Regions from separate parts of the Pseudomonas corni genome, predicted to be linked through region 1. Evidence: predicted binding sites of a transcription regulator. Region 1 holds the regulator's gene; each other region holds the start of a gene.
The links. The regulator FliA, encoded in region 1, starts transcription of late flagellar genes. The targets are predictions, from matches to a motif close to CTAAAGTTTNNNNNNNNNNNGCCGNTAA.

Region 1 (10,214 bases):
TGCCACCCGGCGCCAGCAGAGCCAGGCCCGGACGCAGGATGTCGCCATCCTCGGCTTCCTTGACGCTGATGCGGCACAGCTTGTCCAGACGCTCGGCAAACGCTTTGGTAAATGCCGCCGGCATGTGCTGGATCAGCACAATGGGCGCCGGGAAGTTCGCTGGCAGTTGCGTCAGCACCCGCTGCAGCGCCACCGGACCGCCAGTGGAGGTGCCAATTGCAACCAGCTTGTAGGCCTTGCGTTTAGGTGCGGGCGAAGACGGCGCGTGAGGCGCCGATGCGCCATGGGCGGAGTGGCCAGTTGAACGTGGCGCAGGCGTTGGCACATGGCGTGTTGTAGCGGGAGCGCTGTGCAGCGAGCTGGTCGTTGACGGCGAGGCCGTCGCGGGCGCAGACATGGCAGCCGGTGTTGGCGTGCTGGAATAACCGCCGAAGCGGCGATTGCTGCGCGAAATGGAATGGACCTTTTCGCAGAGCATCTGCTTGACCTTGTCAGGGTTGCGCGAGATGTCTTCGAAGTTTTTCGGCAGGAAATCCACCGCACCGGCGTCCAGCGCATCAAGAGTGACGCGCGCCCCTTCGTGAGTCAGCGAGGAAAACATCAGAACCGGTGTCGGGCAGCGCTGCATGATGTGACGCACCGCCGTGATGCCGTCCATCATTGGCATCTCGTAATCCATGGTGATCACGTCAGGCTTGAGCGCCAAGGCTTGTTCGATGGCTTCCTTGCCGTTAGTCGCTGTACCGACCACTTGGATGGTCGGATCCGACGAGAGAATTTCCGAGACACGGCGACGGAAAAACCCTGAATCGTCGACGACGAGAACCTTGACTGCCATAAACACTCCATAGAGCCCACGGACCTTTGAGAGGCCCGTTCGCCCAGAATCAAATACGCCGCGTGGCGTAACGCTTGAGCATGCTCGGTACATCGAGGATCAACGCGATGCGTCCGTCACCGGTAATGGTGGCGCCCGACATGCCCGGCGTGCCCTGCAACATCTTGCCCAGCGGTTTGATGACCACCTCTTCCTGGCCCACCAACTGATCGACGACAAAGCCGATGCGTTGCGTACCCACCGAGAGGATCACCACATGCCCTTCGCGCTGCTCTTCGTGAGCGGCAGAGCTGACCAGCCAGCGCTTGAGGTAGAACAATGGCAGCGCCTTGTCGCGGACGATGACCACCTCCTGACCGTCGACGACGTTGGTGGTCGAGAGGTTCAGGTGGAAGATTTCGTTGACGTTGACCAGTGGGAACGCGAACGCCTGATTGCCCAGCATCACCATCAGCGTCGGCATGATCGCCAGGGTCAACGGCACCTTGATCACGATCTTCGAGCCCTGGCCCTTGGTCGAGTAGATGTTGATCGAGCCGTTGAGCTGGGCAATCTTGGTTTTCACCACGTCCATGCCCACGCCACGGCCCGACACGTCGGAGATCTCGGTCTTTGTCGAGAAGCCCGGCGCGAAAATCAGGTTGTAGCAGTCGCTGTCGCTCAGGCGGTCGGCAGCGTCTTTGTCCATCACGCCGCGCTTGACGGCAATGGCCCGCAGCACAGCCGGGTCCATGCCTTTGCCGTCATCGGAAATCGACAGCAGGATGTGATCGCCTTCCTGTTCGGCCGAAAGAATGACGCGGCCGCCTCGGGGCTTGCCCGACGCCTCGCGCTCCTCCGGCGACTCGATACCGTGGTCGACGGCGTTGCGCACCAAGTGGACCAGCGGGTCGGCCAGCGCTTCAACCAGGTTCTTGTCCAGGTCGGTTTCTTCACCCACCAATTCCAGGGCGATTTCTTTCTTCAACTGACGTGCCAGATCGCGAACCAGTCGCGGGAAGCGGCCGAAGACTTTCTTGATCGGCTGCATCCGCGTCTTCATCACGGCGGTCTGCAAATCAGCGGTGACCACGTCCAGATTGGACACGGCCTTGGACATGGCTTCGTCGGAGCTGTTGGCACCCAGGCGCACCAGGCGGTTACGCACCAGCACCAGTTCGCCGACCATGTTCATGATTTCGTCCAGCCGCGCGGTGTCGACGCGCACGGTGGTTTCGGCCTCTGACTTCTCGGCAACCGGCGCGGCGGCTTTCGCCGGTGCCACAGCAGGTCTGGCAACGGGAGCAGCAGCTTTTGCCGGTTCGACCTTGGCAGGCTCAGCTTTCTTGACGGGAGCTGGGGCACTGACGATGGCATCCGGCTCGAACTTGCCTTTGCCGTGCAGTTGGTCGAGCAAGTCTTCGAATTCGTTGTCGGTGATTTCGTCCGACGGCTTGCCACTGGCAGCGACAGGCGCAGCGGGGGCAACAGGCGTGGCGGGTGCAGACGCAGCCGCCGGGGCACTCGCGACGGGCTCGGCGGAAAAACTACCCTTGCCGTGCAACTGATCCAGCAACGCTTCAAATTCGTCGTCGGTGATTTCATCCGACGAAGTATTGGCGACCGGGGCCACCGCAGCAGCGGGCGCTGGGGCCGCAACGGCGTCTACGGCGAACTGACCTTTGCCGTGCAGCTGGTCGAGCAGCGATTCAAATTCAGCGTCGGTGATGTCGTCGCTCGCAGCTGCGGCAGTTGCGGCGGGCGCAGCAGGGGCGACAGGTGCAGCAATCGGCGCAGACACATTGCCGCCGGCAGCCTGTGCCTTGACCGCATTGAGCGAGTCCAGCAGTTGTTCGAATTCGTCGTCAGTGATGTCATCGGACGCTTCAGCCACAGGCTCGGCCACCACCGGTGCAGCCGCGACTTGATCAGCAGACGCAGGTTCGGCCAGACGCGCCAGTGCGGCGAGCAGCTCAGGCGTTGCTGGGGTGACGTCGGTGCGCTCGCGCACTTCGCCAAACATCGCATTGACCGCATCCAGCGCTTCAAGCACCACGTCCATGAGCTCGGAATCGACCCGGCGCTCACCTTTGCGCAGGATGTCGAAGACGTTTTCCGCGATGTGGCAGCATTCAACCAGCTCGTTGAGCTGGAGGAAGCCGGCGCCCCCTTTTACAGTGTGAAAACCGCGAAAAATTGCATTGAGCAAGTCAGCGTCATCCGGTCGGCTTTCCAGCTCGACCAGTTGCTCGGACAGTTGCTCCAGAATCTCGCCGGCCTCAACCAGAAAATCCTGAAGGATTTCTTCATCGGCGCCGAAGCTCATTGGGGGGGTGCTCCTAAAATTAACCGTCAACCGATCCAGGTCATGCGCGAAGTCGTCAGCGGGTGAGCCGTGCGGTCAATCAACAGGCAACAGGCTCACAACGCTTTCTGACTCAGAACCTAGAAACCCAGGCTGGATAGCAGATCGTCTACATCATCCTGACCGGATACGACGTCTTCACGTTTATCGGCATGAATCTGCGGACCTTCACCCTTGGAATGAAGTTTTTCTTGTTCTTTTTGCTGACGGAACAATTCCTGGTCGTGTTCGATGCCGGCAAAGCGGTCGACCTGGCTGGCCATGAGCACCAGCTTGAGCAGATTGCTTTCGACTTCGGTCACCAACTGGGTCACGCGCTTGATCACCTGACCGGTGAGGTCCTGGTAATCCTGAGCCAACAAGATGTTGTTCAGGTGGCCGGCAACCTCGTGGGTTTCCTGCTCGCTGCGTGTCAGGAAACCGTCGACACGTTTAGCCAGATCGCGAAACTCCTCGGCACCGATTTCGCGACGCATGAAGCGGCCCCAATCGGCGCTTAACGCTTTGGCGTCGGCCGTGAGTCCGTTCATCAAGGGGGTGCTTTGCTCCACCAGATCCATGGTGCGGTTGGCCGCGTTTTCGGTCAGCCGGACCACGTACGACAAGCGTTCAGTGGCGTCGGTGATCTGCGACACTTCTTCGGCTTGGGGCATGGTCGGGTCGATCTGGAAGTTGACGATGGCGCTGTGCAGCTCACGCGTCAGCTTGCCGACTTCCTGATACAGGCCGCGATCGCGGGTCTGGTTCAGCTCATGGATCAGTTGCACGGCTTCGCCGAACTTACCTTTTTCAAGGCTTGCGACCAGCTCTTGTGCGTGTTTCTTCAGGGTCGACTCAAAGTCACCCATTGTCGAATCTTTGGAATCCATAGCGCCCTCGCAGCGAACATCAGCTATTGACGCGCTCGAATATCTTCTCGATTTTTTCTTTCAGCACTTGCGCTGTGAAAGGCTTGACCACGTAGCCGTTTACCCCGGCCTGGGCGGCTTCGATGATCTGCTCACGCTTGGCTTCAGCGGTGACCATCAACACCGGCAAGCTGCGCAGGCGCTCGTCGGCACGCACTTGACGCAACAGGTCGATGCCGGACATGCCAGGCATGTTCCAGTCCGTTACCAGAAAGTCAAAAGAGCCACTTTGCAGCATCGGCAATGCGGTTGTGCCGTCATCTGCTTCGGCCGTGTTGGTGAACCCAAGGTCACGCAACAGGTTTTTTATGATCCGCCGCATCGTTGAGAAGTCATCAACGATGAGGATTTTCATGTTCTTGTCCAATTCGACCTCCAAGCAGTCTTTAACGCGTCCAGCACCTGGACGCGCGTTCAATCAAAACCGGTACAGCTCGCTGACCGGGCTGCACGAAACGACGACGGGCTTGGCAAATCAACAGGCATGAACCACGGCGCGACGCACGCGAGGTGCGTCTGCGCTGACCGGCGCAAGCCTTGTCTCTCTTGTTTCCCACGAACGCTCTGCACAGCCGGCTTTACAGGTAACACGAGCCCCAACAGGGTCCGCAGCGCTGCCTGTCAACGCGCTCGCCATTCTCCCAAACGCCCTCGCAAACGAGCTGCGCACTGGCTGTGTAACTGACTGACCCGCGATTCGCTGACACCCAGGACCTCACCGATTTCCTTGAGGTTCAGCTCTTCGTCGTAGTACAGCGCCAACACCAGGCGTTCACGCTCTGGCAGATTGGCAATGGCCTCTGCCAACGCGCTCTGGAAACGTTCATCTTCCAGGTCACGCGACGGCTCGAGCGACTGGCTTGCGCCGTCCTCATGCAGCCCTTCATGTTCGCCGTCCTGTAGCAGGTCGTCGAAACTGAACAGTCGGCTGCCCAAGGTATCGTTCAAAATCCCGTAGTAATCATCGAGACTCAATTGGAGTTCGGCCGCAACCTCGTGATCTTTAGCGTCACGGCCGGTTTTTGCTTCAATTGAGCGAATCGCGTCACTGACCATGCGCGTGTTGCGATGCACCGAACGCGGCGCCCAATCACCCTTGCGCACCTCGTCGAGCATCGCGCCACGGATGCGAATCCCGGCGTAGGTCTCGAAACTTGCGCCTTTGGTGGAGTCGTACTTGGTCGACACTTCGAGCAAGCCAATCATGCCGGCCTGGATCAAATCCTCGACCTGCACGCTCGCTGGCAGACGCGCCAGCAAGTGGTAGGCAATTCGCTTGACCAGAGGCGCATAGCGCTCGATCAGCTCGTATTGGGAATCACGGGATGATTTGCTGTACATGCGATACCCACTTGCTGTCATGACACGGGCCCTGCGCTGGTGTGATGCACCAGACGTTCGACGAAAAATTCCAGATGTCCGCGCGGGTTTGCCGGGAGCGGCCAGGTGTCCACTTTCTGCGCGATGGCCTTGAAGGCCAGCGAGCATTTGGAACGCGGAAACGCCTCGTACACCGCACGTTGTTTCTGCACGGCCTTGCGCACGCATTCGTCATACGGCACGGCGCCGACGTACTGCAGGGCAACGTCCAGGAAACGATCGGTGACCTTGGTCAGTTTGGCGAAAAGATTGCGCCCTTCCTGCGGGCTCTGGGCCATGTTGGCCAGGACCCGAAAACGGTTCATGCCGTAATCGCGATTGAGCAGCTTGATCAGCGCGTAGGCGTCGGTGATGGAAGTCGGCTCGTCGCAGACCACCAGCAACACTTCCTGAGCGGCGCGCACGAAGCTCACCACTGACTCACCGATCCCGGCGGCGGTGTCGATCACCAGCACGTCGAGGTTGTCGCCGATGTCGCTGAAGGCCTGAATCAGACCGGCATGCTGCGCGGGCGTCAGATGAACCATGCTCTGAGTGCCGGACGCTGCCGGCACGATGCGAATGCCGCCCGGGCCTTGCAGCAGGACGTCACGCAGCTCGCATCGACCTTCGATGACGTCGGCCAGGGTGCGTTTCGGGGTAAGTCCCAGCAGCACGTCGACGTTGGCCAGACCCAGATCGGCGTCCAGCAACATGACGCGGCGTCCAAGCTCGGCCAGCGCCAGTGAAAGGTTCACTGACACGTTCGTCTTGCCTACGCCACCTTTGCCACCGGTCACTGCGATAACCTGTACGGGATGCATGCTGCCCATGTTAATTGTTTACCTTGTCTTGCTTAGACCTAAGCCACATGTCGGGCTGCACGTTTGTTGTTTGAACAATGCCTGGCAGACCATCGAAGTGGGTATATTCCCGTGTCATATTCTTCACCTAACCCACACGCTTGCCTGGGTTGTGGTAAAGATCCGCAAACATATCAGCCATCGCTTCCTCGCTAGGCTCTTCCTGCATCTGCACGCTGACCGCTCGACTCACCAACTGGTGCCGACGCGGCAAATGCAGATCATCCGGTATCCGTGGACCATCGGTAAGATAGGCCACAGGCAGCTCGTGACTGATCGCCAGACTCAACACCTCACCGAGGCTGGCTGTTTCGTCCAGCTTGGTCAGGATGCACCCGGCCAGACCGCAACGTTTGTAACTGTGATAAGCCGCTGACAGGACCTGCTTCTGGCTGGTTGTCGCCAGTACCAGATAGTTGCGCGACTTGATGCCGCGCCCTGCCAGACTTTCAAGCTGCATACGCAGGGCCGGATCGCTGGCTTGAAGGCCTGCGGTATCGATCAGCACCACGCGCTTGCGCAGTAACGGTTCCAGCGCCTGAGCCAGGGATTGCCCCGGATCGACGTGGGTCACCGGTACATTCAAAATGCGTCCCAGGGTTTTCAGTTGTTCCTGAGCACCGATCCGGAAACTGTCCATGCTCACCAGCGCAATATTCTGCGCGCCGTATTTGAGTACGTAGCGCGCTGCAAGCTTGGCCAGCGTAGTGGTTTTGCCCATGCCGGCAGGGCCGACCATGGCAATCACACCGCCCTCTTCGAGCGGCTCGACATCCGGCGTTGCGATCATACGCGCCAGATGGGCCAGCAGCATGCGCCAGGCGTGTTGTTGATCATCGGTATTCGGCACCATCGCCAGCAAGTCGCGAGACAACGGACCCGACAGGCCGACGCGTTGCAGGCGGCGCCACAAATTGGCCTGGGACGGACGACTGCCTTGCAGCTGGTTCCACGCCAGGGAGCCAAGCTGAACTTCCAGCAGCTCGCGCAGGCCATTCAATTCCGAGCGCATCGAATCGTAGGCCCGCTGGCCCATCGCAGGTTCGGCCAGCGCTGCGCGTTCGGCACGGTCCGCCGCGACGGCTGCATGGACCGACGGGCGGAACGGTTCGTCCAGCGTCGGCTCGATGTGCTTCTGGTCATCGCTCGACGGCAGGCCGGTGAACAGCTGGCGGTTGGACGAGGTGTCCGATTCGGTTCGGGTGCTAAGTTCAGCCTGGGCGGAGACGATGCGCGATTGCGTCTTGCGCAGTTCGTCTTCGAGCTCAATGTTGGGGACACGCGGCGCCAGCGCCGACAGCTTGTAGTCGAGCGCGGCAGTCAGTTCCACGCCGCCAGCGATCCGCCGGTTACCGATGATGGCCGCTTCGGCGCCCAATTCATCTCGAACCAGTTTCATGGCTTGTCTCATGTCGGCGGCGAAAAAACGCTTAACTTGCATGACTCACTACCTCAGCCGTTAGGCCCGACAGTCGCTACGATGGTGACTTGCTTGTTGTCAGGAATTTCCTGATACGCCAACACATGCAGGTTCGGTACAGCCAGACGTCCAAACCGCGACAACATGGCGCGAACTGGACCTGCAACCAACAAAATAACCGGCTGGCCCTGCATCTCCTGACGCTGTGCTGCTTCGATCAACGAGCGTTGCAGCTTCTCAGCCATGCTCGGTTCGAGCAGAACGCCTTCTTCCTGACCTTGCCCTGCCTTCTGCAGACTATTTAGCAATATCTGTTCCAACCTTGGCTCGAGCGTGATAACAGGCAGCTCCGGCTCAATGCCTACAATGCTTTGCACGATTGCGCGGGACAAACCGACCCGTACGGCCGCCACCAATGCGGCGGTATCTTGACTCCGCGCAGCGTTGTTGGCGATGGCTTCGGCAATGCTGCGGATATCGCGCACCGGCACCTGTTCGGCCAATAGCGCCTGCAATACTTTGAGCAGCGCCGAGAGCGACAGAATGCCGGGCACCAACTCTTCGGCCAGCTTGGGAGAGCCTTTGGCCAGCAATTGCATCAATTGCTGGACTTCCTCGTGCCCGATCAGCTCATGAGAGTGCTTGTAGAGAATCTGGTTCAAGTGCGTGGCAACTACCGTGCTGGCGTCTACCACGGTGTATCCCAGCGACTGCGCCTGGGCGCGCTGGCTGACTTCGATCCACACCGCTTCCAGACCAAACGCCGGGTCTTTGGCGTTGATGCCGTTGAGACTGCCAAACACCTGACCGGGATTGATCGCCAGTTCGCGATCCGGATAGATCTCCGCTTCGGCCAGGGTCACGCCCATCAGCGTCAGGCGATAGGCGCTGGGCGCCAGATCCAGGTTGTCGCGAATGTGTACGGTCGGCATCAGAAAGCCCAGTTCCTGGGAGAGCTTCTTGCGCACGCCCTTGATCCGCGCCAGCAGTTGACCACCCTGATTACGATCCACTAGCGGAATCAGGCGATAACCGACTTCCAGGCCGATCATGTCGATGGGCGTGACATCGTCCCAGCCCAGCTCTTTGGATTCCTGCGAACGGGTTGGCGACGGCAGCAGGTCCTGTTGGCGCTTGACCTCCTGCAGAGCCATGACCTTGACCTGATCCTGCTTCTTCCACAGCAGGTATGCGCCACCCGCCGCCACCAGCCCAAGGCTGATGAACGAGAAGTGCGGCATGCCCGGCACCAGGCCCATGACAATCATGATGCCCGCCGACACACCCAGCGCCTTGGGCGTGCTGAACATCTGGCGGTTGATCAGCTTGCCCATTTCTTCCGAACCGGAAGCTCGGGTCACCATGATCGCGGCGGCAGTGGACAGCAGCAGTGATGGCAATTGCGCCACCAAACCGTCACCGATGGTCAACAGCGCGTAGACCTTGCCGGCGTCGGCGAAGGTCATGTTGTGCTGGAAGATACCGACGAGCATGCCGCCGATGAGGTTGATGAACAGGATCAACAGACCGGCAATGGCGTCACCGCGCACGAACTTGCTGGCACCGTCCATGGAACCGTAGAACTCGGCTTCCTGAGCGACTTCCAGACGGCGGGCCTTGGCTTGTGGTTGATCGATCAGACCGGCGTTGAGGTCGGCGTCGATCGCCATCTGTTTACCGGGCATGGCATCGAGGGTGAAACGCGCGCTCACTTCGGAGATACGACCGGCACCCTTGGTCACTACCACGAAGTTGATGATCATCAGGATCGCGAACACCACGATACCGACCACATAGTTGCCGCCGATCACTACCTCACCGAAGGCCTGAATCACCTTACCGGCGGCGGCATGGCCGTCCTGACCGTGGAGCATGACCACGCGGGTGGACGCGACGTTCAGCGCCAGGCGCAACAGCGTCGCCACCAGCAGGATGGTCGGGAACACCGAGAAATCCAACGGCCGCAGCGCGTACACGCAGACCAGCAGCACGACGATGGACAAGGCGATGTTGAACGTGAAGAACACGTCCAGCAGGAACGGCGGCATCGGCAACATCATCATTGCCAGCATGACCAACAGCAACAACGGCACGCCCAACTGACCCCGGCCTAGACCGGAGAGGTTGCTGCGGGCACTGCTGAGTAATTGAGAACGATCCACCGATTCTGTACCTGCGCGCTAAATCAAACTTTTGACGCCTTGGGGCGGCTTAACGCAGATATTGCAAGAAGGGGTCCAAGTCTTGGGGCGAGCCGGAAATAGCCGAGTGGGCTGGATGAACGCGATCCCCTGTGGGAGCAATCGGAGGTTGCGACAGTTGCGAATGCGGGGTTGGGGGTACGCGGTCCTCTGTAGGAGCTGACGACCAGCGGGAGGCTGCGATTACGATGGGTCGGGTGTACCGGGATTGTGTGTATATCCATTATTTGCGTGTGATGTTGTTATGGTTCCGCCCTTACGGCGGGTCACTTTTCTTTCGG
Region 2 (10,214 bases), on a different contig from region 1:
CCATTTCGTCTTCCTCTTCTTCTTGTGACCACTCAAGTCCAAGAGCACGTCTCAGCGACTCTCTGTAGAGCTCCGCAGATTCTTCATCGTCCTGATAACCTATTGAGTCGATAAAACCTGAGGTGAGGGGAGGAATGCTGAGTTTTTCAATCGGCACATCATTATCATCGCTCTCTTGTTTTTTGATACGGGATGCATCGATGTCTGGCCTGAAGCGAGGCTTTTTTCTGCCGTCCTTTCCCATATTGGCTCCGTTAGCTTTGTTATTAAAAATATCGGACATGCTCAGGTTCCGCAGCGAGGGCTGCCGGATGAGCGCGCCGTGGACATATGTTCAGTTTCAAAAATCCCGTTGTCAACTTCCCGGTTTTCAGTGGCGCGTGCGACATCACCGCCCTACCGCGACTGGAATGTTTCAAAATACTTCGAATTGTAAATTTTTACCCGGGCCAGTGATTACGGGGGTTTCAAGGGTAAAACAAACTTTTCCGGGGCGATATGTAAGACATGTATTACACCAAATTCCGAAAGTGCTGTGGGGCGCTGGAAACTTATCAGCGAGACGACCCGACTGAAGCTTTTATCCATTACTTGATTTATTTTTTGTATGTTGCCAAAAAGATATCGATATTTTTTGTGATCTATCCAAATGAATATGCAAAAAATGTGAAGTTCGCCCAATATTTCGATCATGTTGCCTGGAAATTCAGGGAGCGGTTGCCCGCCTTGGCGGTGATGACGCAGTCGAACCCTCCAAAGGTCGACACAACTCGGGGCAGAACCCAATTCCATGGCTTGGTCCGCGACGTCCGTGGGGAGGTTCTGAGTGGACTTCGCTATGTCGTTGGGGAGCCGTTTCCTGGATGTCCCCTGCGCACCCCGCCATACGGGTCGATGTGGGCCATGAAGATTGATAACAACTCTGTGTTCGACGCAAGCTGAGCATTTGAAGGTAACGTATCTGCTCTCTTGTGTGATTGGTCGATCCGCTACGCCTGTCGTGATGGCAGGAGCAGCTCAAATGCTCTGGTTCCATTTGCATCGGTACTTCCTTTAATGGAGTGAAAGCTCACCACATATCAACTTCAGGCGCGCGGGGCAGCCAAGGCTTTACGCTTGAATCGTCAAAGTCATAGGCAGCGACATGATCGATACATTTCCGGCTCGGTCCGTGATGAAGTATTCGATGAGTACACTGCTGCTTCCGAGACTTTGTAAAAACTCTCGCTCGAAAACTATGTTGATCGGTGTGTGTTGTAGTTCTTCATCGATCACGGTGTGATGGGGGCCTTTTATTCCATTGCATACTGTTTGAATTTGATCGGCTGTCTGCATGCCGGTATAGCCTGCTATACAGCCAGTTAACTCATTCCCCAGTGTGATATTAGGGAAAATAATAGCTGCTATCAAAGCCGCGCCTGGTATCGATCTGCTTACTTTCAACGTAGTTATCGGCGAATCCTCACTTACATTGCTCCTGGGGCTTGTTGCTCGAAATCGAAGCTCGTAAGTTCTATCCCTATCCAGTAATTGCTCATTAAGTTGCATTGTAACGATCTTTCCTGGCCTGTCTGTGTCGGTAAACGTATAGATTGCCCCTGCAGGACGGCCATTTAGCATCAGCTGCATGTAATATCCTGGTTGAATTGCATCCCACGCCAGAATATTAACCGGAATCGGCTGGCCAAGATCTGCTGTCTGTAACAACCCATCTACGGGATCAGCAATCGGGACAATCGGCGCGGCAAATGGATATTGAAACTCAGAAGTATTCATGGATTTTCTCCAGGCAAGCATCCACGACCACCAGTCCTGGTGGTGTACACGCTCAAAGTTAGTGATATAGATCAGATTTAAGCCACCGTTGTGCAGTAACTATTTACCTCAATCTGTATTTCAACTAATAGGAGTCCGCGATACCTGTCAACCCTACATCCCACGCCCATCCCCCACATTTATTGGGTCAAGCGGCAATTAGATTCATTTTCAGAAATTTCCTACTTTTGACCACGGCGCGCGCAAACGAAAAAAGCCCCGGCACATGCATCTGCCGGGGCTTTTTGAGTTGTGCGGTAAATATCTACCGGTTAAAGCGTTCCACCAGCGAATACTGGGTGTTAGCAGTACTGGTCAGCTCAGCGCTGAGTGTTGCGGAGCGGCGGGCTTCGTCGGAGGTCTGGTCTGCAAGTTGCGCGATCGTCGTAATGTTGCGGCTGACCTCTTCGGCGACCGAGCTTTGCTCTTCCGTTGCGGCGGCGATTTGTGTGGTCATGTCGGTGATGTTGGCGACAGCATCGCTGATGCCAACCAAGGCCTCGTCGGCTTCCAGCACACGCTGCACGCCTTCTTCCGCCTGGCGATGACCAGTGCTCATTGTCTGGACGGCAGCATTGGCGGTTTGTTGGAGCTTGGCGATCAGGCTGTGGATCTGCGCTGTGGAGGCGGTCGTACGCTGTGCCAGTTGGCGGACTTCATCGGCCACGACGGCAAAGCCGCGACCCATTTCACCGGCGCGTGCGGCTTCGATGGCCGCATTGAGGGCCAGCAGGTTGGTCTGGTCGGCGATGCCCTTGATGACGTCCACCACACCGCCGATTTCGTCGCTGTCTTTCGCCAGTTGAGTGACGGTCAGCCCTGTTTCACCAACCGATGCGGACAAGCGTTGAATCGCTTCGCGGGTTTCGCTGGCGATGCCACGCCCCTTGCGGGTCAGCGCGTTGGCTTGCTGCGTAGCATCGGCCGTGCGCTGAACGTGGCTGGCGACTTCCTGAGTTGTCGCTGCCATTTGGTTGATGGCCGTGGCGACCTGTTCAGTCTCGACGCGCTGACGTTCCAGTCCGCTTGAACTGGCTTGGGCCAGGCTGTCGGATTGTCTGGCCTGATCCGTCAGATGCTCGGCGGTGTCCTGCAAGCGAGTCAGGCAGGTTTTGAGTCGCGCTTCCTGGCTGAGGATCGACATTTCAAGGCGCGCTTGCGGACCACGGCTGTCGGTGTACATCTGAGCGATCAAAGGATCAGAGGTGGTTTGCTCGGCCAGGCGCAACAGGCGCTTGATACCACGTTGCTGCCAGCTCAGGCCCAGCAGTCCTAACGGCACGGACAGCGCGGCCGCGAGGATGAACCCCCAATGGGAATTAAGCCAGACGCCAATCAGAAAACTCAGTTGGCTGACCAGAATGAACGGCAACCAATTCTGCAAAACCGGCAACCATTTATCGCGGCTCGGCACCGCCGCCTTGCCGCTGTTGATGCGTTTATAAAGCGCCTCGGCGCGTCGGACTTGCTCGGCCGTTGGCTTGACCCGTACCGATTCAAAACCCACTACCTGTTTGTTTTCAAACACCGGCGTGACATAGGCATTGACCCAATAATGGTCACCGTTCTTGCAGCGATTCTTGATGATCCCCATCCAAGGCTGGCCCTGCTTGAGCGTGGTCCACATATGCTCGAAAACCGCCGACGGCACATCCGGATGGCGCACGGTATTGTGCGGCGCCTTCAGCAGTTCCTCGTAGGAAAAGCCGCTGATCTCGACGAATGCGTCGTTGCAGTAAGTAATCACACCACGCGTATCGGTCGTTGAAATCAACCGTTGGTTTTCTGGGAACGTGCGGTCGCGTTGTGTGATGGGCTGGTTATTGCGCATGAGCTATCTATCCAGGAAGGCTTTGACGGGATATCGGCCAGCCCGCTGAAAAATTGAGCGTTATGTGAACTGCATCAACAAACCGCTGCGCTCTGAACCAGGGTTCAGCGATTGAACATCGGGTAGGTGAACAGAGAAAAGTGCACCAGATTGAGCCCGAAATGAGTCAAAACCGCCGCCGTCAAACCGCCCAACCGGTACGCGACGCCATAGCCGACGCCTGCAACTGCGGCCAACAACACCCATTGCCATCCAGCGCCGAAGTGCGCCAGACCGAAGACGGTCGACGCCAGCACAATAGTCCACACATCGCCGTGAGGCAGGCGTTTGAAAACCCTGCTCAAGCCGCCTTGGATATAACCCCGAAACAACAGTTCTTCCGTCAGGGTGACCAGCAGCAAGTTGTTGAACATCCAGATTCCACTTTGCTCCGGCCATTTAGGGGCCCAGCCGAGAACTCCCAGTGTCGCAGCCGTAGCCATGCAGACCGCAGTGGTGATGATGAAGGTCGTGGCACTTACAACAGCCGTGCGGGCAACGGCCACTCGGTAAACCACCCACGGACAGGCCAGTGCCACCCAGAAACCGATCAGGGATTTGTCGAGATTGAGGTACATCGAAAACGGCGCGGCATCCGGGCTGAAGTGGGCCGCCGCTATGGCCCGGGCGTTTAAAAACCCCGGTAACCAATGGCTGGCCAGGCCTATCGCCAAAGCGATGAACAGCAGATGTCCAAAGGTTTTGATCGCCCAGTGGCGGAATTGGCTGACGCAGATGCCAGCCATGATCAACAGACCGACCGTTACTGCAGCGGGCAGGCTGAGTTGCCCATAGGTGAATGCGACGGCGTAACCCAATGTGAGCAGGGCTAGCGTCGTCCAGCGCAACGCCGACATGGCAGCGTCCTTCAACAGCGAAATAGGGCGAGGATTCTAGCGTTTAAAAGATTCACATGCCTGTCGGACATGGATGAAAGTGGCCGATAGAGCGAGGTGGATATTTCGAGGGTTGGTGTAGGGCGTATCCGAATGTGACTTGCGCTCCCCATATTAGTAAGCAGGCTCGCGAGTACGGTGTCAGCGACGGAGTCACCGAGGAACCGCAATCGCGAGCTAACTCACTCCTACAGAGATTGCGCCAAATCAAATGCTCTTTCAGGAAGCAATGAGCTGGCGCAGCACGTAGTGCAGAATCCCCCCTGCTTTGAAGTACTCCACCTCGTTCAGGGTGTCGATTCGGCACAGCACCTCAACGTCTTCGGACTTTCCATCTTCGCGGGTGATGTGCAGTTTCAGGGTCATGCTCGGTTGCAGGGTCGCGCCGGTCAGGCCGGTGATGTTCAGGGTTTCCTTGCCTGTCAGTTCGAGGGTTTTGCGGCTTTGGCCATTCTTGAACTGCAACGGCAACACGCCCATGCCCACCAGATTCGAGCGGTGGATGCGCTCAAAGCTTTCAGCGATCACCGCCTTCACCCCCAGCAAATTGGTGCCTTTTGCCGCCCAGTCGCGGCTCGAACCGGTGCCATATTCCTGACCGGCAATCACCACCAGCGGCGTGCCTTCCTGCTGATAACGCATGGCCGCGTCGTAGATCGGCAGCTTTTCGTCGGTCGGCACGTGCAGGGTGAAACCGCCTTCTTCATTACCCAGCATCTCGTTGCGGATGCGGATGTTGGCGAAGGTGCCGCGCATCATCACTTCGTGGTTGCCACGACGTGAGCCATAGGAGTTGAAGTCCTTGGGCTCCACGCCCTTGCTGCGCAGGTAACGCCCGGCCGGGCTGTCGGCCTTGATGTTGCCGGCGGGGGAGATGTGGTCAGTGGTCACCGAGTCGCCCAATATCGCCAGCACCCGGGCGTTGCTGACATCAGTGATGACCGGCAAAGGTCCGGCCACGTCATCGAAGAACGGTGGATGCTGAATGTAGGTCGAATCCTCCTGCCAGACGTAAGTGGCGGCCTGGGGCACTTCGATTGCCTGCCATTGAGCGTCCCCGGCGAAGACTTCGGCGTACTCCTTGTGGAACATCGCGGTGTCGACCTTTTGCACGGCTTCTGCGATTTCCTGACTGCTGGGCCATATGTCACGCAGGTATACCGGCTGACCGTCGCTGCCTTCACCCAAGGGTTCGCTGCTCAGATCAGTGCGCACAGTGCCTGCCAGCGCATAAGCCACTACCAGCGGCGGCGACGCCAGCCAATTGGTTTTAACCAGCGGATGTACGCGGCCTTCGAAGTTGCGGTTGCCGGACAATACCGAAGCCACGGTCAGGTCCGACTGTTGAATGGCTTTTTCGATGGGATCACGCAGCGGACCGGAGTTGCCGATGCAAGTGGTGCAGCCGTAGCCCACCAGATCAAACCCCAAGGCGTCGAGGTATTGGGTCAGCCCCGCCGCGTTGTAGTAATCGGTGACCACTTTCGAACCGGGAGCCAGCGAACTCTTGACCCACGGCTTGCGCTGCAGGCCTTTCTCCACCGCTTTTTTGGCCAGCAGACCGGCTGCCATCATCACGCTGGGGTTTGAGGTGTTGGTGCAGGAAGTAATCGCGGCGATCACTACCGCACCATTGCGCAGGCGATATTTCGCGCCTTCGTATTCGTACTCCGCTTCACCGACCTGGGCGGCGTTGCCAACGGCTACACCGCCGCCGCCTTCGCTTTCCAGACGGCCTTCTTCGTGTTTGCTGGGCTTGAGTTGCAAGCCGAGGAAGTCATCGAAGGCCTGGCCCACATCCGGCAGCGCGACCCGGTCCTGCGGGCGTTTTGGCCCGGCGAGACTGGCAACAACCGTGCTCATGTCCAGCTCAAGCGCATCGGTGAACACCGGCTCTTGCCCCGGCAGACGCCACAGGCCCTGCGCCTTGCAATAGGCTTCGACCAACGCCACGGTTTCAGCCGGGCGGCCGGACAGACGCAAGTAATCCAGTGTCACGTCGTCCACCGGGAAGAAGCCGCAAGTCGCGCCGTATTCCGGGGCCATGTTGCCGATAGTGGCGCGGTCAGCCAGTGGCAGCTGCGCCAGGCCGTCGCCATAGAATTCGACGAATTTGCCCACAACGCCTTTCTTGCGAAGCATCTGGGTGACAGTTAGCACGAGGTCAGTCGCGGTGATGCCCTCGTTGAGTTTGCCGAGCAATTTGAAGCCGATGACTTCCGGGATCAGCATCGACACCGGCTGGCCGAGCATCGCGGCTTCCGCTTCAATTCCGCCGACGCCCCAGCCCAATACGCCGAGGCCGTTGATCATGGTGGTGTGGGAATCGGTACCGACCAGAGTGTCCGGAAAGGCGTACGTGCGGCCGTCTTCTTCTTTGGTCCAAACGGTGCGGCCCAGGTATTCGAGGTTCACCTGGTGGCAAATCCCCGTGCCTGGCGGCACCACGCTGAAGTTGTCGAACGCGCTTTGTCCCCAACGCAAGAAGGCGTAGCGCTCACCGTTACGTTGCATTTCGATATCGACGTTTTCGCCAAAGGCGTTGGCATCGCCGAACTTGTCGACCATCACCGAGTGGTCGATTACCAGATCCACCGGTGACAATGGATTGATGCGCTGCGGATCCCCCCCGGCCTTGGCCACGGCGGCGCGCATGGCGGCCAGATCGACAACAGCCGGCACACCGGTGAAGTCCTGCATCAGCACGCGGGCAGGGCGGTATTGAATTTCGCGGTCGGATTTGCGTTCGGTCAGCCAGGCGGCGATGGATTTAAGGTCATCGGCGGTGACGGTCTTGTTGTCTTCCCAGCGCAGCAGGTTTTCCAGTAGCACTTTGAGTGACATCGGCAACCTGTCCAGATTGCCGAGGGATTTCGCGGCGTCGGGCAAGCTGTAGTAATGGTAGGTCTTGTTGTTGACTTCTAAGGTCTTGAGGCTTTTCAGGCTATCGAGGGAGGGCATGAAGTAACTCCTTGACGAGTCCGCACGGCACGGACCTTGGGGGAATCGGGGAACCAAAACAAAGGTGAAGCTATGTACACGAACGCTCTGGTCGGCGGCTTATGTAGTACTGGACCTGCGAGCCGCGCCAGTGGTTCCTGATTGGGCTATCATGCGCCGCTTTTGTGTCGCTGAGGTTTATCCTCAAGTATAGGTCGCCCCAGACAGCCGTCTGGCGCGCGCAGAGGAGCTCCAATGAACACCCTGTTTATGCATTGCCGACCTGGCTTTGAAAGCGAAGTCTGTTCGGAAATCAGCGAGCACGCCGCGCGTCTGGACGTCTCCGGGTACGCCAAGGCCAAGACCAGCGCGGCCTTCGCCGAGTTTGTCTGCACCGAAGAAGACGGCGCCGAGCGCTTGATGAACAGCGTGCGTTTCACCGACCTGATTTTCCCTCGGCAGTGGGCGCGGGGTGTTTTCCTGGATCTGCCGGAAACCGACCGTATCAGCGTGATTCTTGCCCACATGGCAAACTTCGCTACCTGTGGCAGCCTGTGGCTAGAGGTGGTCGACACCAACGACGGCAAGGAGCTTTCGACCTTCTGCCGCAAGTTCGAAGCGCCGCTGCGCAAGGCCCTGACACAAGCGGGCAAGCTGGTGGACAACCCCAAACTGCCGCGCTTGTTGCTGACCTTCAAAAGTGGCCGTGAAGTGTTTCTCGGGCTGGCTGATGCCGATAATTCGGCGATGTGGCCCATGGGCATTCCCCGCTTGAAATTTCCCCGAGAAGCGCCGAGCCGTTCGACCTTGAAGCTGGAGGAGGCTTGGCATCATTTCATCCCTCGCGATCAGTGGGATGAGCGGCTATCGGGGGAAATGACCGGTGTCGATCTGGGCGCAGCGCCCGGCGGCTGGACCTATCAACTGGTGCGGCGCGGGATGCTGGTCACCGCCATCGATAACGGCCCGATGGCTGAAAGCCTGATGGATACGGGCTTGGTGCAGCACTTGATGGCTGATGGTTTCACCTACAAGCCGCGTCAGCCGGTGGACTGGATGGTCTGCGATATCGTCGAGAAGCCTGCGCGCAATGCCGCGTTGCTGGAAACCTGGCTGGGCGAAGGATTGTGTCGGGAAGCGGTGGTCAACCTCAAACTGCCGATGAAACAGCGTTATGCCGAAGTGCGACGTTTGCTGGACCGCATCGAAGAAGGCTTCAAGGCGCGGGGCATCAAGGTCGCCATTGGCTGCAAACAGCTGTACCACGACCGCGAAGAAGTGACCTGCCATTTGCGGCGGCTGGATATCAAGCGTAAGGCATAAAGCATCGCGGTTCTGTAGGAGCGAACTTGTTCGCGAGAGGGTTTTCACGGCGCAGAAGCCTCTCGCCAACAAGTTGGCTCCTACAGGATCGCGTTTGGCCGGTCTTGCGCCTCCATTGGCTTAGATTCACAGGTGCAACGCGTGCAAACAGAAAAACCCCATCGCCCCCCCGTTTTGCAGCACGTAAGCCTGAACGTGCGACGGTTGCGGCACGCTGCGGGGTTCAGTCAAACCGCGCTGGCGCAAAAGTCAGGCGTCAGTCGGCGGATGTTGGTGGCGATTGAAGCGGGGGAGACCAACGTCAGCCTCGCGACCCTTGACCGCGTGGCCGAAGCGTTGGGCGTGGCGTTCAGCGATTTGATCCAGGCCCCGGATGAGCGTGATTTCAGTCGCATCAACGAGGTCGCGTGGGTTGGTGAACTGGCTGACAGCAAGGCAGTTTTATTGGCCAAAGCCAGCGCCCGGCGTGAAGTAGAGCTGTGGGAGTTCAGCCTCGCGCCAGGCGATTCCTACGTTTCCGAAGCAGATCCTGACGGCTGGAGCGAGCAGGTGTTCGTGATCGAAGGCTGCCTGACCGTGAAGCTTTCTGATCAGATTCGCCATGTCGCGGCGGGCGAGTTTTTCATGTTTGCCAGTAATCAGCCCCATACCTTCAGCAACGAAGGGGACGCTGCGCTGCGTTTTGTCAGGAATGTCGTGATTTAACCGCCGTTGCCGGCAATCCCTGACCTGTAGGAGCGAATTTATTCGCGAGGAATTGCGTCAGGCGACAAGCAATTTCAGGCCTGGGGCAGGCTCGCGAACAAATTCGCTCCTACAGAGATGCGCAATTGTTTATCCAGTAACACCCAATCAACACTTTGCGGATTTTTCCGGCCCACTGCGCCTCGAATCCTCATCAAAAATGCACAAATTCCGGCACGCGCCGTGCACTGCGGTAAGGAACGCATCCTTCGTACCGAAGCGGCCGTACTAACGTCTTGTTTGAAACCCGAGCCGCGCTCACCATACTCAAACAGCCGCGCCACATTCCAGACAGCACCCAAGGCGATACCCAATGACTGCTGAAAACAATCGACCCGCCGCTGACATTCTGATCGTCGGCGGTGGCCTGAGCGGCACGATGCTGGCCGTGCAACTGCTCCGTTTGCCAAGGGGCCGCCGGATCCTCATCATCGAGTCGCGCAGCGAGCTTGGACGCGGCGAGGCCTATAGCGCCACTGAACTGGGCCACACGCTCAACGGCAATGCCGCGCGCATGGGCGTCGACCCCGACAATGCAGATGACCTGACTCAATGGTTGACCGACTTCATCGCCAAAGGCGGCTGGCCCGAGTCCGACGAACAGCACGTCCCGATCCCTGAACTGT
Region 3 (10,214 bases), on a different contig from region 1:
CAACTCAGGTCCTTGGGTCCACGCTTCTGGCGGGCAATCCTTGGCTTCAGGGCGTAGCGGAATGTGTGGATTGATTTCCATTGGATAAATCCGACACACCAGGGGGCGACGTTCGTAGATACGGCAGAGGTCCTGGGCGTCAAGATTTCGGCAGCGTCCGGCATTGAAGGCAGCGAAAGTGATGGCCACGTGAGCATTAGCCGATCCGCTTTTCACCGGTTGCGAACGGCGCGTTGCGTGAATGAGCTGTTCTGCGGACACGCCGTAGCCATCTGCCATGAACGCTTCGGTAAGGACAATCAGAGAACCGCCGTCAGCCGCCCACTGTATGGCTTCGCTGAGCGTAAGAGGTACGTGGTGATCGGTGCAGCACTTGCCACACCCAACGCAGGAAAACTGAGTATTCATGAAGATAACTAACCCGACTGCACCTGAATCAAGAAACCCGGATAAAACGCTGGCAATCTGTCGCGGCCAGGGGTTTTCCGATTTGGTCAGGATGTGCAGCAAGTTATGCGCCAGTCACAGCAGGGGGCTGTGACTGCGTGGGGGGATGAGCGATTATTTTTTCGGCAGCGTGGTCAGGTTGTCCCACTCGGTGCTGACGGCTTTCTTGTTCTTGCGATCGTAAAGGCACAGCTCGGTGCCTGTCTTATTCTTCATGAACGCCTGCTTGTATTGGCCTTTTATCAGCAGGGCGCTATAGCCAATCGTGTCATCGAATAACGCCGATGTGCCGGCGGGTTTGGCGTTTTTCAGTTGACTGGCTTTGACGCAGCTATCGATGACGGCCTTGTCCAGCGCGTTCCATGCTTCGGTACTAGAGGCGTTTGCCTGGCTTGCGAATCCGGCTAGAGCAAGCAGCAGCGCAGTGGTGGTTTTCATGTGTATCTCCATGGGGGCGTTATCCTGCAAGGGCTACAAAACCGATTAGAGTCGGTCAGACCGAATCCAGTTCGCCGCGCCGCACATATTCCATGCCGACGCGCTCATACAAGCGTCTGGCGATGAGATTGCTCTCCATGACCTTGAGATCAACGCGCTGCTCTCGTTTTCGGTAAAACGCGTCGAAAGCGTGCTCAAGCAGGCGCTGGCCGATACTTTGGCCCTGCGCACGAGGGTGGACGACCAGATTTCGAATAAAGGCGCTGGTCCAGCATTGAGCGACAGCAACGATGCCTGCGCTGTCCTCAACCGCGAAAACCAGATGCCGGTCAAACTCCGGGTCTGTTTCGAACGCGCCGAGCCAGGTGCGCAGGTCTGCCACCCGACCGCCGCCGTGCTGGCGGCCGAGTATTAATAGCTGATGGATTTGGGTGGCGTTGTCCGCAGTGAGCGTCGCGACCCGCAGCGAGGCGGGCCATTGCACCGGGGCAGGTGCTTGCGAAAGGTCCCTGCGCATCAGCCAGTAATGGCTGGGGGAAGCATCATCGGCGGAGGGCGTCAGATGCCCTGTGCTTCTACCGTACGCGCGGCTTGGATCAAACATCGTGTCAGCTCTGGTGAGGAAAACTTGGTCAACACAGCATTCGCTCCCGCCGCGTTGGCTTTTTCGGCGTTCATCGCGCTGTCCAGAGAAGTGTGCAGCAGAACATACAGCTCTTGGAAGTCAGGCGTTTCCCGTAGCGTTCGTGTGAAAGCGTATCCATCCATTTCAGACATTTCGATATCCGACACTACGACGTTGATCTGGGCCTCGGTCCCTTGCAGTTCCAGCAGTTGATCAATTGCCTCTTTGGCACTGCGCGCGGTGTGACATTCGACCCCCAGACTACGCAGCGTGATGACCGACTGCTGTAACGCGACCTGGCTATCATCGACCACCAAAATCCGGGCTTTTGCCAGCACTTTGGCGTCTTGTTCGCTGAGTTCGGCCGGCCCTGCGTTAATTCTGGCGGGAGCAATGCCGTGAATGACCTTTTCGATATCCAGCACCTGCACCAGTGTGCCGTCCACTTGGGTCACGCCCGTAATGAATGACCGGTTGCCCGCGCCAAAGGGCGGAGGACGGATGTCCGTAGTCAGGCAGTGAACGATCTTGCTCACCGCCTGCACGTGCAACCCCTGCTTGGAACGGCTGACGTCTGTAACAATCAGGCAGCCACCGTTCGGGTCTTCCAGAGGACGCTCACCAATGGCTCGGCTGAGGTCAATTACCGACAAAGCAGTGCCGCGCAATGTGGCGACGCCTTTGACGTGTGGGTGTGATTCGGGCAACCGGGTCAGGGGAGGGCAGGGGATGATTTCGCTGACTTTGAGCAGGTTGATCGCCATCAACTTACCGCTGCGCAAGGTGAACAGCAGGAGCGAAAGTGAATCTGCGCGGACATTTGTGGACATAGGAGCCTTCTGACATGAGTTGTTGGCTGCACCCGGCGGCAAACAGCTTTCGATGACGGGTTATCGACTTGAGCAGGTCAGGCTTTAACGGTTTTGCTTGCGGGTGACTTCAACTGCCGGTTAACAAGGCTGGGACGCCGTGTCGAAAAGACTAGCTCTAGTCCTAATGACCGCATTCGGGTTGGGGTCAAAATGACTGATTGACGCTAACTATATGAATTGAAACGATATTAAACGTGGCACGCTTTCTGATAATGAACAGTTAACTTTTTGAGTCCTTCACGCCAGGAGTTAGCCATGTTAAACGCCCAAGATCGTGCCATCGTCAAAGCCACCGTTCCTCTTCTTGAAAGTGGCGGTGAAGCCCTAACCACTCATTTCTACAAAATGTTGCTCAAGGAGCATCCTGAAGTCCGCCCGTTGTTCAATCAGGCGCACCAGAGCAGTGGCGACCAGCCTCGTGCCTTGGCCAATGGCGTACTGATGTATGCCCGTCATATCGATCAGCTTGAGCAACTGGGCGATCTGGTCGCCAAGATCATCAACAAGCATGTGGCTCTGCAAATTCTGCCTGAGCACTACCCGTTAGTTGGCGGTTGCCTGTTGCGGGCAATCTCTGAAGTATTAGGTAGTGAAATTGCCACCCCTGAGGTGATCGATGCCTGGGGACGTGCGTACCAGCAATTGGCGGACATCCTGATAGGTGCCGAGAAGACCATCTACGACGAAAAAGAGCACGCTGTTGGTGGCTGGCGTGGAGCGCGTGAATTCAAAATCGCCAACAAAGTTCAGGAGAGCGCGGAAATCACCTCGTTCTACTTCGCACCAGCCGATGGCAAGGCGATTCTGGATTTCACCGCTGGCCAGTACATTGGTATGCAGCTGTTCATCGACGGTGAAGAAATTCGTCGCAACTACTCGCTGTCGGCGCTGGCGGGTAACAATCAGTACCGCATCAGCGTCAAGCGCGAACCAGGTGGACGCGCTTCGAACTTCCTGCATGACAACATGCGCATCGGTGACAGTATTAATCTGTTCACGCCGTCTGGTGACTTCACACTCGCCCATAACGATAAGCCGCTGGTGCTGATCAGTGGCGGGGTCGGCATTACCCCAACGCTGGCGATGCTGGAAGCTGCGTTATTGACTGAGCGGCCTATTTGCTTCATCCACTGCGCCCGTAACGGCGGGGTGCACGCCTTTCGTGACTGGGTTGAAGACCTTGCGGGTAAGCATCCGCAGCTGAAGCGCTTTTACTGCTATGGCGAAGACGATGGTGTGAGCCCGGCTGCCCATGCCGTTGGTCTGCTGGATCAGGCGCGGCTTGAGCAATGGCTGCCTGAAGATCGCGATCTTGACGCGTACTTTCTTGGGCCAAAAGGGTTCATGGCCGCTGTGAAGCGCCAGCTCAAGGCCGCGGGTGTTCCTGAGAGCCAGAGCCGCTTCGAATTTTTTGGTCCGGCATCTGCGCTGGAGTAAGCGGGTGGTGTGCTCTCCTGCGGCAATACGCCGCACGCTTCTATATATATAGAGGCGTATTATTTTGGGGTGGCATCTGATCGGTGCAAACACGTACAAGCCGGTTCAGATGCTCCAGAATTTTGTAACCTTTGAGTCTTGTGGCGATCAACGATTGTCCAGGCCGGATGTCCATGTTTGTTGCCCTTTGCCCGGCACATCATTGCGTATGGCGCAGATCCGTTGAGATGCTCTGTACCGAACCTGATGATCACTCCCGGCGCGGGGTGGCGAGGCGGTGTTAAGCTCTCGTCCGGTTTTGGGCATCGAGCCCCGACAGGCATGGACTTCCTTTCAAAGGGTATGTGAATGAGCGACAACACGTTTTATCTGCGGCGCGAAAAACAGTTTCTGGTTTTACTCGGTATCGTCTGCCTCGCCTTGATCGGCGGTGCGTTGTACATGCAGGTGGTACTCGGTGAAGCGCCGTGCCCACTGTGCATCCTGCAGCGATATGCATTGCTGTTCATCGCGATCTTCGCGTTTATCGGTGCGGCCATGCCCGGACGGGTAGGCGTCACGATATGCGAAGCGCTTGTAACTCTGAGTGCCGTGGGCGGGATTGTTGCAGCGGGACGTCATGTGTACATCCAGAGTCACCCGTCCGAGAGCTGCGGTATCGATGTATTGCAGCCGTTCGTTGATGGTTTGCCGTTGGCCTCCATGTTCCCGCTGGGATTTCAGGTTGGCGGGTTTTGCGAGACGCCATATCCGCCAGTTCTCGGATTGTCTTTGGCGCAATGGGCTTTGATTGCATTCGTTTTGACAGTAATCCTCGTTCCGGCCGGAATTATCCGAAACCGCCGAAAAGCTCGATGATTACAAAGTGTTGCGTGCGTTTTTGCCCCGATTCCATTAAGAAATCCGGGGCAGGTAGGTGTTTTTCAGGCGTGATTTATGGCCGCATTTTTACAGTTTCAGAAATTAACTGTTGCGCGATAAGTCATAGTCAATAAAACTTTACGTATCTACAATCGCCCCCACTTAACGCCAGCGAGCACAACTGCTGGCGGAAAATGAGGTCAGAAAGCGCGTTTGCGCTGCTGTAGACGCCATTTTTGGACGGCCTCATGAATCAAATTCAGAATGTCTGCGCCAAAAGGAATTGGTCTGCGAAGGCCGTTGCCACCATTCGAATAAGAAACCACAGCTAAACCCGGATTTGTTACGAGGCTCTCCAGCTTCATGACAGGCCCCTGTTCAATCCAAAAAATTTGCCAGCACCTGGCAGGGTGAAGTGTTGGCGGTCGAAACCCAACTGCGATGCGAAAGCTGCTTTTAGAGGTCGTGAGATGAGTAAAAAAAGGTACCCCAGGTTGTTTGGTTTCTTGGCGCTTTTCAGCATGCTCCTGCTCAGCGGGTGCGATTACACCTTGCTGGACCCCAAGGGCCATGTCGGCATTCAAGAGCGTGACCTGATTGTCACGGCTACGTTGCTGATGTTGCTGGTGGTCGTTCCGGTCATCTTCATGACCATCATCTTCGCCTGGAAATACCGCGCGACGAACAAGGCAGCGACCTATACCCCAGACTGGGCGCATTCAACCAAGATCGAACTCGTGATCTGGCTGGTGCCGCTCGCGATCATCATCGTGCTGGGTTACATCACTTACACCTCGACTCACGCGTTGGACCCTTACCGTCCGCTCGAGTCCGACGTGAAGCCCGTGACTATCGAAGTCGTTGCGCTGGACTGGAAATGGTTGTTCATCTATCCGGAACAGGGCATCGCTACTGTCAACAAAATCGTGTTCCCGGCCAACACTCCAATCAATTTCCGCATCACCTCTGATTCGGTCATGAACTCGTTCTTCATCCCTGCACTGGGTGGCCAGATCTACGCAATGGCCGGCATGCAGACCAAATTGCACTTGATCGCCAATGAAAACGGCGAGTTCGATGGCATCTCCGCCAACTACAGCGGCGCAGGTTTCACCGGCATGAAATTCAAGGCAACTGCAACCTCTCAGGCTGATTTCGACGCTTGGGTTGCCGATGTCAAGAATTCACCTAAACAGCTGGCAACGGCTGAATACGCTGCATTGGCCAAACCTAGCGAACGGAACCCCGTTGAACTCTACTCCACGGTCACTCCTAACCTGTTCCAGATCATCATCGATAAGTATGAAGGTATGAAACCGGGCAAGGTTGTCCACGAGAAGAAAGAAGTGGCCGGTATGGAAGGGATGGACATGGGTAAGCAATCAGCTGCTGGGGCAGAGGAGTAAACGATGTTTGGTAAATTAACTCTAGATGCGATTCCGTTCCACGAACCGATAGTCATGATCACGATCGCCATGATCGCTATCGGTGGTTTGGCGGTGTTCGGTCTGATCACGTATTTCAAGAAATGGACTTACCTGTACACCGAGTGGCTGACCTCAGTCGACCACAAGAAAATCGGTGTCATGTACATCATCATCGCAATGGTCATGCTGCTGCGCGGTTTTGCCGACGCCATCATGATGCGTTCGCAACTGGCACTGTCCACTGAAGGCTCACCGGGCTACTTGCCGCCTGAGCACTATGACCAGATCTTCACCGCTCACGGTGTGATCATGATCATCTTCATGGCCATGCCATTCTTCACCGGCCTCATGAACATCGTTCTGCCTCTGCAGATTGGTGCCCGTGACGTTGCGTTCCCGTTCCTGAACTCCTTGAGCCTGTATCTGCTGATCTCCGGCGTGATTCTGGTCAACGTGTCTCTGGGTGTCGGCGAATTCGCACGTACCGGTTGGGTAGCCTATCCACCTCTGTCCGAACTGGGTTACAGCCCGGGCGTGGGTGTTGATTACTACATCTGGGCACTCCAGCTATCAGGGCTCGGGACAACGCTAACCGGGGTTAACTTCCTGGTGACCGTACTGAAGATGCGCGCACCTGGCATGAAGCTGATGGACATGCCGATCTTCACCTGGACCTGCACCTGGGCAAACGTTCTGATCGTGGCTTCGTTCCCGATCCTGACTGCAACCCTGGCTCTGCTGACGCTTGACCGCTACATGGACTTCCACATTTTCACGAACGAATTGGGTGGTAACCCAATGATGTACGTGAACCTGTTCTGGGCATGGGGTCACCCTGAGGTTTACATCCTGGTGTTGCCGGCTTTCGGGGTCTTCTCCGAAGTCATTTCCACGTTCACCGGCAAACGTCTCTTCGGCCACCACTCGATGATCTACGCCAGTGGCGCGATCACCGTTCTGGGCTTCATGGTCTGGCTGCACCACTTCTTCACCATGGGATCGGGGGCGAGCGTCAACGCCTTCTTCGGTCTGGCGACGATGCTGATTGCCATCCCGACGGGTGTGAAGCTATTCAACTGGCTGTTCACGATCTACCAGGGCCGTCTGCGCTTCACCGCGCCAGTACTCTGGACCCTGGGCTTTATGGTGACCTTCTCGATCGGCGGCATGACCGGCGTTCTGTTGGCCATCCCAGGCGCTGACTTCGTGTTGCACAACAGTCTGTTCGTGATCGCTCACTTCCATAACGTGATCATCGGCGGTGCGGTCTTCGGTTACATCGCAGGCTTCGCGTTCTGGTTCCCGAAAGCGTTCGGCTTCACGCTGAACGAGAAGTGGGGCAAGGCAGCGTTCTGGTTCTGGATCTCCGGTTTCTACGTGGCCTTCATGCCACTGTATGCACTGGGCTTCATGGGCATGACCCGTCGTCTGAACACTACTGACAACCCAGACTGGACTCCGTACCTGCACATCGCCTTCTACGGCGCCGTGCTGATCGCAATCGGCATCGCCTGCCAGTTGATCCAGATCTACGTGAGTATTCGTGACCGCGAGCAAAACCGCGATCTGACCGGTGACCCGTGGAATGCCCACACACTGGAATGGTCAACTTCGTCGCCACCGCCGTTCTACAACTTCGCAGAAATGCCGAAAGCTGAAGAAATCGACGCATTCTATGCGGCCAAGCGTGACGGTGAAGCGTACAAGGTTCCGGCTCACTATTCGGACATCCACATGCCGAACAACACCGCGAGCGGCATGATCATCGGCCTGCTGCTGACCGTGTTTGGCTTCGCGATGATCTGGCACATCTGGTGGCTGGCAATCGTAGGTCTGGGTGGCGCTATCGTGTACTTCATCATCCATGCATCACGTGACGACCAGGGCTACATGGTTCCTGCTTCGGAAGTGGCACGCATCGAAGGCGAACAACACAAGATCCTCGCCTCGGTCCGCAATGCCCAGGCAAACACTCCTGTCAACAAGCTGGAGCAGGCATAAACAATGTCCAACTTAGTATTTGAAGGTGCTAAAGGTCATGACCAAAGTCATGACCATGCCCACGATCATCATGACGCCGGCGAGATGAAAATCTTTGGCTTCTGGATCTACCTGATGACGGACTGCATTCTGTTCGCGTCGATCTTCGCCGCTTACGCAGTGCTGGTTAACAACGTCGCAGGCGGTCCATCGGGACACGACATTTTCGAACTGCCTTACGTACTCGCTGAAACGGCTTGCCTGTTGCTCAGCTCCATTACCTACGGCTTCGCCATGCTGGCGATGCACAAAGGTAACAAGGCGGGCGTTCTGGGCTGGTTGTTCGTAACCTTCCTGTTCGGTCTGGGCTTCATCGGCATGGAAATCAACGAGTTCCACATGTTGATCTCTGAAGGCTATGGCCCGAACCGCAGCGGCTTCCTGTCGGCGTTCTTTACGCTGGTCGGCACCCACGGCGTACACGTCACCAGTGGTCTGATCTGGATGGCTGTCATGATGTATCAAGTCCAGAAGCACGGTCTGACGCCGGGCAATGCCACACGCCTGAGCATGCTCAGCCTGTTCTGGCACTTCCTGGACGTGGTCTGGATCTGTGTGTTCACCGTTGTCTATCTGATGGGGACCATTTAAATGGCAAATTCACATCAACACGCTGACGATGCCCACGCAGGCCACGGCAGCATGAAGAGCTACATGATCGGTTTCGTACTGTCGATCATCCTGACTGCGATTCCATTTGGTCTGGTGATGGTTCCGACTCTCTCGAAAGTCGCGACCTTGTGGATCGTGCTGGTATTCGCGGTGGTTCAGGTACTGGTTCACCTGGTGTACTTCCTGCACCTGGACCGCTCGGCGGCGCAACGTAACAACGTCGTTGCCTTTGCCTTCGCGGGCCTGGTCATCTTCCTGCTGGTTGGCTTGTCGGTCTGGATCATGTTCAGCATCCACACCGCCATGATGGCGCACTGAGGGAACCCCTGATGTCACTGAAGCACTTTATCCAAATCACCAAACCGGGGATCATTTTCGGTAACGTGCTTTCGGTGGCGGGTGGCTTTTTTCTGGCTTCCAAAGGGCATGTCGATTTCGGTCTGTTTCTAGCAGCGATGATCGGCACTTCATTGGTGGTAGCGTCCGGGTGCGTCTTCAACAATTGCATCGATCGTGATATCGACGTGAAGATGGAGCGCACCAAGAACCGCGTGCTGGTTCAGGGGCTGGTTTCCCTGAACATGGCGCTGCTGTTCGCGACAGTGTTGGGTGTCGTCGGTGTTGGCCTGTTGTACACCAAGGCCAACCCGCTGGCAGCGTTGTTCGCAGTGATCGGGTTTGTGATTTACGTCGGCTTCTACAGCCTGTACCTCAAGCGCAAATCGGTTCACGGCACGCTGGTCGGAAGTTTGTCGGGGGCCATGCCTCCGGTTATCGGCTACGTGGCAGTGAGCAATTCTTTCGACCTGGCTGCCTTGACCTTGCTGGTCATGTTCAGCCTCTGGCAGATGCCTCACTCGTACGCAATCGCGATCTTCCGCTTCAATGACTACCTGGCTGCGTCGATTCCGGTTCTGCCGGTCAAGCGTGGTATCCGGGTTGCCAAGCTGCACATCCTGATCTACATCCTGGCATTCCTGCTGGCAACGTTGATGTTGACCTTCGGAGGTTACGCTGGCCTCAATTACCTGGCTGTTGCTGCCGCCATGGGCATGTACTGGTTGTACATGGCCTGGACTGGCTACAAGGCCAAAGATGATGTTGTCTGGGCACGTAAGCTGTTCGTGTTCTCGATCTTCACCATTACGGCGTTGAGCGTGGCAATGTCGCTGGATTTTCAGGTAACTAAGGAGCTGTTAGTCACTTACGCGGCGCCTTGATTGCTTTGATCTGAAACGCAAAACCCCGTGGTTTGAAAGAGCCACGGGGTTTTTTATTGCCAGTTTTACAAGAGAAACGGACCTTGTATGTAGGCCTGCTCCTACTTGCTGGCGAATCTGCCAATGACAAAGCCCCTTGGTTTGCAGCATCATGTATTCGTTATGTATCAGGATTGTCGCCAACGCTGCGACATCCAGTCGCCTCGCTATACAAAAACGAATTATGACTGACCAA

Region 2: ACWKV9_RS10805 (methyl-accepting chemotaxis protein) is a predicted target of FliA. The motif match lies at 3,677-3,704, and genes of this name have one in related genera.
Region 3: ACWKV9_RS25590 (chemotaxis protein CheW) is a predicted target of FliA. The motif match lies at 2,401-2,428, and genes of this name have one in related genera.

The regions. Positions count from the first base shown of each region.
Region 1 covers NZ_JBSKHW010000011.1:124,779-134,992, reverse strand. The annotation lists gene ACWKV9_RS17830 (protein-glutamate methylesterase/protein-glutamine glutaminase) at 1-838, opposite strand, end outside; gene ACWKV9_RS17825 (chemotaxis protein CheA) at 888-3,143, opposite strand; gene ACWKV9_RS17820 (protein phosphatase CheZ) at 3,263-4,051, opposite strand; gene ACWKV9_RS17815 (chemotaxis response regulator CheY) at 4,071-4,445, opposite strand; gene fliA (RNA polymerase sigma factor FliA) at 4,712-5,452, opposite strand; gene fleN (flagellar synthesis regulator FleN) at 5,449-6,282, opposite strand; gene flhF (flagellar biosynthesis GTPase FlhF) at 6,401-7,753, opposite strand; gene flhA (flagellar biosynthesis protein FlhA) at 7,765-9,894, opposite strand.
Region 2 covers NZ_JBSKHW010000005.1:124,927-135,140, reverse strand. The annotation lists gene ACWKV9_RS10820 (hypothetical protein) at 1-283, opposite strand, end outside; gene ACWKV9_RS10815 (hypothetical protein) at 508-942, shown strand; gene ACWKV9_RS10810 (hypothetical protein) at 1,111-1,776, opposite strand; gene ACWKV9_RS10805 (methyl-accepting chemotaxis protein) at 2,081-3,646, opposite strand; gene ACWKV9_RS10800 (lysostaphin resistance A-like protein) at 3,751-4,542, opposite strand; gene acnA (aconitate hydratase AcnA) at 4,801-7,542, opposite strand; gene rlmM (23S rRNA (cytidine(2498)-2'-O)-methyltransferase RlmM) at 7,777-8,844, shown strand; gene ACWKV9_RS10785 (helix-turn-helix domain-containing protein) at 8,986-9,549, shown strand; gene ACWKV9_RS10780 (FAD/NAD(P)-binding protein) at 9,902-10,214, shown strand, end outside.
Region 3 covers NZ_JBSKHW010000021.1:81,352-91,565, reverse strand. The annotation lists gene ACWKV9_RS25605 (YkgJ family cysteine cluster protein) at 1-408, opposite strand, end outside; gene ACWKV9_RS25600 (hypothetical protein) at 562-885, opposite strand; gene ACWKV9_RS25595 (GNAT family N-acetyltransferase) at 941-1,489, opposite strand; gene ACWKV9_RS25590 (chemotaxis protein CheW) at 1,444-2,340, opposite strand; gene hmpA (NO-inducible flavohemoprotein) at 2,638-3,819, shown strand; gene ACWKV9_RS25580 (disulfide bond formation protein B) at 4,168-4,677, shown strand; gene cyoA (ubiquinol oxidase subunit II) at 5,151-6,086, shown strand; gene cyoB (cytochrome o ubiquinol oxidase subunit I) at 6,090-8,108, shown strand; gene ACWKV9_RS25565 (cytochrome o ubiquinol oxidase subunit III) at 8,112-8,738, shown strand; gene cyoD (cytochrome o ubiquinol oxidase subunit IV) at 8,739-9,077, shown strand; gene cyoE (heme o synthase) at 9,089-9,979, shown strand; gene ACWKV9_RS25550 (glycosyltransferase family 2 protein) at 10,203-10,214, shown strand, end outside.